2 regions of the Isoptericola sp. Y541 genome follow, and region 2 is predicted to be linked to the other one. Evidence: riboswitches for the same ligand, from Rfam matches in the RefSeq annotation. Region 2 holds a riboswitch; the other holds the start of a gene.
The links. Region 2 has a riboswitch for cyclic di-AMP ahead of AC1C2V_RS03635 (C40 family peptidase). Riboswitches for the same ligand answer to the same signal wherever they lie in the genome.
Positions count from the first base shown of each region.

Region 1 (4,204 bases), on a different contig from region 2:
GGCTGGTCGGCGCGCCCCCCGGGTACGTCGGCTACGAGGAGGGCGGCCAGCTCACGGAGGCCGTGCGGCGCCGGCCCTACTCCGTCGTCCTGCTGGACGAGGTGGAGAAGGCCCACCCCGAGGTCTTCGACATCCTGCTGCAGGTGCTCGACGACGGCCGCCTCACCGACGGCCAGGGCCGCACCGTCGACTTCCGCAACGTCATCCTGGTGCTGACGTCGAACCTGGGCTCGCAGTTCCTCGTGGACCCGGCCCTGGACGACGCCGCCCGGCGCGAGGCCGTCATGGCGGCCGTGCGCGCGTCGTTCAAGCCGGAGTTCCTCAACCGGCTCGACGACGTGGTGATCTTCGACGCCTTGAGCGTCGAGGAGCTCGGCGAGATCGTCGACCTGCAGGTCGCGGCGTTCGCCCAGCGGCTGGCCGACCGGCGCATCACGGTGGACGTCACGCCCGCCGCGCGGGAGTGGCTGGCGCTCGAGGGGTTCGACCCCGCGTACGGCGCCCGCCCGCTGCGCCGACTGGTGCAGCGCGAGATCGGCGACCGGCTGGCCAAGGAGCTGCTCGCGGGCACGGTGTCCGACGGCAGCACGGTGGTCGTGGACCGGGCGCCCGACGCCGCTGGCCTCGTGGTGACCGTCCTCTGACGCCGAGATAGAGAAGCTGGTTCGCCGAGATAGAGAAGCTCGAAGGACGCCGCGATCTGTCGCGGCGTCCTTCGAGCTTCTCTATCTCGGCGAACCAGCTTGTCTATCTCGGCGAGAAGGTCAGATCGCCTTGCTGCTGACGCGGATGAACTTGGGGCTGCTCTGCCAGATCGAGCGCTTGACCACGCCGACCCCCGGGCGGGCGGCGTCGATCTGCTTGCCGTTGCCGACGTAGATGGCGACGTGCCCGGGGGACCAGATGAGGTCACCGGGCTTGGCCTTGCTCCGCGAGATGACCTTGCCGACGTTCCTCTGGGCGGAGGACGTCCGCGGGAGCTTCTTGCCGATCGCCTTCTTGTACACGTACGAGGTGAGACCGGAGCAGTCGAAGGAGTTCGGGCCGGCGGCGCCGGACACGTAGCGCTTGCCGACCTGCTTCTTGGCGAGCGCCACGACGGACGACCCGGTCTTCTTGGTCACGCCGGTGGTGCGCGACGACTTGTTCGCGAGGTTGTTCGACGTCGGGTAGACGACGATGCGTACCCGGTTCTTGCCCGACTTGTACGTGGACCAGTACGGCTTGAACGTCGACTTGCCGCTGTGCAGCTTCCTGGTCGAGACGACCTTGCCGTTCAGCACCAGCTTGGCGCGACCGGAGACGGCCTTGCCGGCGTGCGTGACCTTCATCGAGAACGCGGGGCGGTACTTGCCCGAGGTCCTGGCGACGGTGTGCTTGGTCGCCTTGAAGACGGTGCGGGGCTTGGTCTTGGCCTTGGCGGTGTGGACGGCGACGGAGCTGACGCTCGCGGACGCCGAGCCGGTCGCGGCGGAGGCGTGGGGGGCGGTGGCGACGAGGCCGCCGCCGGTGAGGGCTGCGGCGAGGCCGAGGGCGACGATGGCGCGCCGGGGGCGGGAGGCCGCCACGGCGACGGTGCCGGGGCGCGCAGGGTCGAGGGTCGTGGGCATGGGTGGACCTCCAGCCTGCGAGATGAGCTGTCGGGTGAGGCCGAGATCGTTGGCCTGCCATCGAAAGATGGCTGAACCCCAAGGCCGGGAGCGTCCGGACCGTGTCGGTCCGGGCGGCCGGCCGGAAGAGATGTGGGTCTCCCGCTGCTGCCGTGAGTTTCGTGGTCACCGGGACGCCGGCAGCACTCGGCTGCGTCCCGGTCGGCCGGCACCTGGAGCAGGCGCCGTCGAAGGACGCTAACCCCGCCGACCCTCCGTGGGCACGTTCCGATAACACCGGGCGTGGTGCGCCCGGCGACGACCTCCCAGCGTCCGCGCAGGACGAGTCCGGACATCACCCTCCGAACCGGGCGCAAGGCCTGGCGCCGAATGTGACGAAGATCACTGTAGCCATCGGCGCCGGGACGTATCAGCGTCGGTGCGGCTCAGGACAGCAGGTCGACGGCGCCGCCGCCCTCCGGCACCGCGAGGCACAGCCCGGCGCGGTCCCCCGCCTCCCACCCCGCCTCGGAGGGCGTCAGGACGACGAACTCCACGCCCTCGACGTCGCGACCGGCGGGCCCGAGCTGCTCCGGCCCGCACACGGCGGAGGTCCGGCGCACCAGGGCGTCCGTGCCCGGCCAGACGGCGTCCGGGGCGGCGTCGGTGCGGCCCACCACCTGCGCGGCGTGGTCCTCCCCGCACGGCACCGCGGTGACCCGGGCGAGGTCGCCGTCCGGCAGGTCGCGCAGGCACGAGCCCAGCACGAGCTGCACGGCGTTCGCCTCCTTCGGGGACGCGACGTCGGGCGGCAGCGGCGCCCACGCCCGGTCGCGCGCTGTCGCGACCCCGAGCGCGAGACCGCCCGCGACCGCGGCGAGCGCGACGACGCCCGCGGCTGCGCGGGTGGCTCGCCGCCGCCCGCGGGCGCGGTCCCCAGGCGAGGGGGTCGGGCGGGACGACGTCGCCGGGAGGGCCCCCGTGGAGCCGCCGGGGAGCGGCGCGTCGGCCAGACCTTCGGCCGGCAGGACGCCGGGCGGGGTCGGCGCCGCAAAGGTCGGGTCCGGCGGGTGCTGACCCACCGCGGCGTCGGGGGTCGACGGGTCTGTGCTCATGGTCTGCTCATCGCGTGCTCACGGCCTGCTCCTGGAGGTCCCGGCCCGCCTCAGGCGGCGTCGGACAGGTCGAGGATCACCGGCACGTGGTCGCTCGCGCCCTTGCCCTTGCGCTCGTCGCGATCGATCGCCACGCCGGTCACGCGACGCCGCACCGCGGGCGAGGCGTACGCGAAGTCGATCCGCAGGCCCTTGTTCCGGGGAAAGGCGAGCTGCTGGTAGTCCCAGTACGTGTAGGTGTGCTCGGCCGGCAGATGCTCGCGCGTCACCTCGGTGTATCCCGCGTCGGCGAAGGCGGCGAACGCCTCCCGCTCGGCGGGGGTGACGTGGGTGTGTCCGGCGAATGCGGCCGGGTCGTAGACGTCCGTGTCGAGCGGGATGACGTTCCAGTCGCCCACGAGAGCGACCTGGGCGTCGGGGTCGGCGGCGAGCCAGCCGCACGCGTCCTCGCGCAGCGTGTCGAGCCACGCGAGCTTGTAGGCGTAGTGCGGGTCGCCGATCGCGCGGCCGTGCGGCACGTACAGCGACCAGACGCGCACGCCGCCGCACGTGGCACCCAGGGCGCGCGCCTCCACGGGCGGCGGGACGTCGAGCAGGGTGGCCGGCACCTCGTCGGGTGTCGCGTCGGGCGCCTCCGCCGGCGCATCGTCGTCCTTGCTCGCGGGGGAGCGCGGCGCCGCGGGCTTGGCGAAGCCGGGCTGCCCGGGGAACGACGTCTCGACGTCGGCGATCCCGACCCGGGATGCGATCGCGACGCCGTTCCATGCCGAGTGCCCGACGTGCGCCACCTCGTACCCCGCGGCCTCGAACGCCGCGATGGGGAACTGCTCGTCGCGGCACTTGGTCTCCTGGATCGCGAGCACGTCCGTGCCGGAGCGTTCCAGGAAAGCGATCACGCGGTCGAGGCGGGCACGGATGGAGTTCACGTTCCAGGTGGCGAGGCGCACGGGCGCCAGGCTACCGGCGGACCGCGGGGGAGCGGGCGGGCCTGTGGATCACTCCCAGGTCGCGGTGTCCGGGTCGACGCCGTGCGCGCGGGCGTTCGCGTCGATCACGTCGCGCAGCCACGCGGTCAGGCCGGGCCGGCGCGAGTCGTGGTTGGCGGCGAAGTCCGGGTCGGCGGCGTACATATGCCCGATGACCACGTGCATGGCGGGCGTGACGTCGAAGTACGCGCCGAGCGACGCACGGTGCCGCTCGGCCGACGCGTCGGCCTCGACTGTGCCCGGCCGCACGCCGCGTCCCATGGCGTCGGCGAGCGCCACGAGCACGGCCTCGGCCTCCGCGCCGACCTCCTGCCATTCCTCCGGGCTGCGCTCGGCCGCTCGTTCCGCGAACTGGGCCCACTGGGCGGTGTCGCCCCAGCGCTCGCGCGCGCCGGCCGCCCACGAGGGCTGCCAATGGTCGCCGAACAGCGTGACCTGCTCCTCGGGAGACAGCAGGACGCCGCGCTCGCGCGCCTCGACCAGCCGGTCGAGGGCGCCGGCCGCCCGCTCCAGG
Region 1 covers NZ_JCAIUJ010000002.1:694,789-698,992, reverse strand. The annotation lists gene clpB (ATP-dependent chaperone ClpB) at 1-644, shown strand, start outside; gene AC1C2V_RS07990 (C40 family peptidase) at 765-1,610, opposite strand; cyclic di-AMP (ydaO/yuaA leader) riboswitch at 1,614-1,779, opposite strand; gene AC1C2V_RS07985 (septum formation family protein) at 2,036-2,704, opposite strand; gene AC1C2V_RS07980 (exodeoxyribonuclease III) at 2,755-3,651, opposite strand; gene AC1C2V_RS07975 (MerR family transcriptional regulator) at 3,700-4,204, opposite strand, start outside.
Region 1: another riboswitch for cyclic di-AMP. It lies ahead of AC1C2V_RS07990 (C40 family peptidase); the one in region 2 lies ahead of AC1C2V_RS03635 (C40 family peptidase).

Region 2 (4,204 bases):
CCACCCCACGCGCCGCGCGTACGCGGCGGCCCAGTCGAGGGCATGCAGGCTGGCTGCAGAACCATCGACACCTACCAGGACGACCTCAGGCCGTGTCATCTTGCGCCTCCTGTCCGCTGGCGAGGAGCCCCGCCCTCGTCGTCGAGGGTGGCTCGTTCAAGCCTAGCGAAAGGATGGCGCAAGGGACAGCAAAGCGCGGGAGAAACACCCGACCCCCGGGCTCATGGAGCACCGGGGGTCGGGGCGCTGGTGTGCGGCGCACGCCGCGAGCCGTCAGAGCACCCGCAGGTACACGGACTCCGACTCGGACTGCCACATCGAGTGGTAGCCCGTCTCCCAACCGATGGGGCGCGAGGCCTCGACGACCATTCCGTCACCCGCGTAGATGCCGATGTGGCCCGGGCTCCAGATGAGGTCGCCCGCACGCAGCTCGGAGGCCGAGATCTGCGTTCCGGCGTAGCGCTGGTCGGACGACGTGCGGGGCAGGTCGACGCCGAGCTGGCTGTAGACGTAGGAGGTGAGGCCCGAGCAGTCGAAGCCGGACGGGCTGGACCCGCCGACGACGTACGGGGTACCGATGTAGCGCTTGGCGATCGACACCGCCTGCTCGCCGAGCGACGAACTCGAGGACGTCTCCGCCTCCGGCTCAGCCGCCGGTGCCTCGGTGCGCTCGGACGACCGCGACACGGTCTCCGTCGCGGCGCGTTCCTCGACGACGGGCTCCGGCTCCGGCTGGGGTGCCGGGGTGATCTTGGCCCCGGAGATGGCCTTCTTGCTGACGGTCTCGACGTCGACCTTGGCCTTCGCCTCGACGGTGACGACGGGCGCGGCCTCGAGGGCCTCACGGGCCTGGTCGCTCAGGGCGCCCAGATCGACGGTGCTGAGCTTCTTGGACGTGTCATGGTCGACCGGAGCCGCCTGCGCAGCACTCGCGCTGGCGAAGGTCGAGACGAGCAGACCACCGGCAGCTGCGGCGACGGCGGCACGACGGCCGGTCGTCGAAGAGCTGACGCTCTGGACCAGCCCGTCGAACGGACGGCGCGCGGCACGGTGCCGGGCGCGCGTGGTACGTGCGTTCACGTTTCCCTCTCCTGTCGCCTACGAAGTCAGCTGTCGGGTTCGGGTGGGAGAAATCACCCGGCCGCACGAATCAAGATCCGTGCGGCTTCACCCCAAGGACACCGTGTCTGGTGCCCGGAAGTGGGTCCCCCGCCCCTGCCATGGGTTCAAGGTCCTCGACCGGCGGCAGGGCTCGGCGTTCCGGTCGAGACTCGACAGATGACCGCCGAGTGGTTGAACCGTAGCGGACGCAGACGGCGATGTCACGTTCCGATCACGGGCCCCTGTGGATGAGGCGCGTCACACAATGTCCGTGTAGGTCAGAGGGTTCCCAGACACGACGACGCCCCGCCGCGCTGGTGCGCGACGGGGCATGGTCGGAACGCGACGGACGGACTCAGCCGACGCGGATGAACGTGGGGTTCGACTGCCAGATCGCCCGGTACTTCACGACGTCGCCCGGCTTTGGGGCGTCGATCTGCATGCCGCCGCCGGCGTAGATCGCGACGTGGCCCGGCGTCCAGATGAGGTCGCCCGCCTGTGCCTCGGAGGCCGAGACGACCGTGCCGGCGGAGCGCTGGGCCGACGCCGTGCGCGGCAGGCCGATGCCCACCTGCGCGAAGACATACTGCGTCAGGCCGGAGCAGTCGAAGCCCGACGGGCTGCTGCCGCCCGTGATGTAGGGGACGCCCACATAGCGCATCGCGATCGAGACGACCGACGAACCGTTCGCCGAGGCCGGCGCCTCGACGGCGGTGCGCTCCTCGGAACGGGATGCGGCGGCCTCCGTGGTGGAATCCGTGGTGGAACCGGTCGCCTCGTCGGACGCGGTCGTGTCTGCCACGACCTCCTCGACGACGGGCTCCGGCACGGGCGCCGGCGTGATCTCGGCCCCGGAGATGACCTGCTTGGTGACCTTCTCGACGTCGACCTTCGCCTTGGCGTCGACGGTGACGACGGGCGCGGCTTCGAGGGCCTCTCGTGCCTGGTCGGTCAGCGCGCCGAGGTCGACGGTGCTGAGCTTGTTGGCGGCGTCGTGGTCGACCGGGGCGGCCTGCGCGGCGCCCGCGCCGGCGAAGGTCGAGACCAGGAGGCCACCGGCGGCTGCGACGACGGCCGCACGGCGAGCGCCGGCGCCCTTCGGGGCGGCCAGGGCAATCGGACGTCGGGCGGCGTGATGCCGGCCGCGAGTCGTACGTGCGGTCACGTGTCTACCTCTCCATCGCCTGCGAGGTCAGCTGTCGGGTTCGGGTGGGAGAAACACCCGGCCGCCCGGACCCGGTCATCGGATCCGTTCGACTTCACCCCGAGGGCGTCATGATCGACGCCCGGAAGTGGGTCCCCCGCTCCTGCCGTGCGGATGTCCGTGGAGCTCGGCCGGTGGCAGGGTTCGGCGTCCGGTCGAGCGCCCGCTGGATAACTCCGGCGAGCGACCACGACCGTACCGGATGACCCCGGCGATGTCACGCTGCAGTCACGAAGTGGCGTGCCGACCCGATTCGGCGGTCCACGCCCTGGTCAGCGGCTCGCGACGAACAGGTGCTTGGCCAGCTCCTCCGGGAGCTCCAGCACGATGTTGGAACCCTCGACCTCGACCGTGACATCGTCCCCCGCCGTGCGCGCCGTGATCTGCGCCCCCGGCACGAGCCCCGACTCGGAGAGCCGCGCCAGCAGCTCGATGTCCACCTGCAGCGGCTCGGCGATCCGCTGCAGCACCAGGTCCAGGCCGTCGCCGGCCTCCCCGGGCCGGCCGGCCGCGAGCACCGCCGGCAGGGACTGCACGCCCTCGAGGAACGGGACGTCCTGGTACTGCTCCCCCAGCTCCGACAGCCCCGGGATCGGGTTGCCGTACGGGTCGATGTGTGGGTGGTCGAGCAGTGTCACGAGGCGCTTCTCGACGAGGTCGCTCATGACGTGCTCCCAGCGGCACGCCTCGGTGTGCACCTGCTCCCAGTCGAGCTTGATGACGTCGGTGAGCAGCCGCTCCGCGAGCCGGTGCTTGCGCATCACCCGGGTGGCCTTGGCCTGGCCCGCCTCGGTGAGCTCGAGGTGCCGGTCGCCGGTGACGACGACGAGCCCGTCGCGCTCCATGCGTGCGACCGTCTGCGACACCGTGGGCCCCGAGTGCCCCAGGCGTTCCGCGATCCGGGCACGGAGCGGCGGGATGCCCTCCTCACCGAGCTCGTAGATCGTCTTGAGGTACATCTCCGTGGTGTCGATCAGGTCGGTCACGTCAGCTCCTGTCGTTCGGCGCGGCCTAGTCTATTCGCACGCGTGGGCGCAGGCGGGTCGCGCGTGGCGCCGTCGTGCGCGTGCCCCGCGCCATCCTGCCCTGTCCCACCGACAACCCGCCTCCCGCCCGGAACCGGAGACTCGATGCCCGCCGTGCCGACCCACACCATCCCCTCGTCGCTGCTGCCCGCGGACGGGCGCTTCGGCTCCGGCCCGTCCAAGGTGCGCGCCGCGCAGGTGGCCGCGCTCGCCGCGGCCGGCGACCCGGCATCGCCGCTGCTCGGCACGTCGCACCGCCAGCCGCCGGTCAAGGACCTGGTGCGCCGCGTGCGGCGAGGCGTGGCCGAGCTCTTCGACCTGCCCGACGGGTATGAGGTGGCGCTCGGCAACGGCGGTGCGACGGCGTTCTGGGACGTCGCGACGGCGAGCCTGGTGCGCCGGCGCGCCCAGCACGCCGTCTTCGGCGAGTTCGGCGGCAAGTTCGCGGCCAGCACCCGCGGCGCCCCCTTCCTCGAGACCTCGCAGGTCGTCGAGGCCGCGCCCGGCACGGTCGCACGTCTCGCCACGTCGAGAGGAACGGCCGAGGGCGTGGACGTCTACGCGACCCCGCACAACGAGACCTCGACAGGCGCGATGGCGCCGGTGCGACAGGTGCAGGACGCGCGCTCCGCCGGGGCCCTGCTGCTCGTCGACGCGACGTCGGGCGCGGGCGGGCTGCCCGTCGACGTCGGCGACACGGACGTCTACTACTTCGGCCCGCAGAAGGTCTTCGCGGCCGAGGGCGGCCTGTGGCTCGCGGTCTGCTCGCCCGCCGCGGTGGAGCGCGCCGAGGAGGTGGAGGCAACCGCCGGGCGTGAGAGCGGCCGCTGGGTGCCCGAGTTCCTCTCGCTGACCACCGCCCTCACCAACTCCC
Region 2 covers NZ_JCAIUJ010000001.1:802,813-807,016, forward strand. The annotation lists gene AC1C2V_RS03625 (universal stress protein) at 1-99, opposite strand, end outside; gene AC1C2V_RS03630 (C40 family peptidase) at 274-1,080, opposite strand; cyclic di-AMP (ydaO/yuaA leader) riboswitch at 1,082-1,242, opposite strand; gene AC1C2V_RS03635 (C40 family peptidase) at 1,457-2,266, opposite strand; cyclic di-AMP (ydaO/yuaA leader) riboswitch at 2,268-2,448, opposite strand; gene AC1C2V_RS03640 (iron-dependent transcriptional repressor DtxR) at 2,578-3,291, opposite strand; gene serC (phosphoserine transaminase) at 3,436-4,204, shown strand, end outside.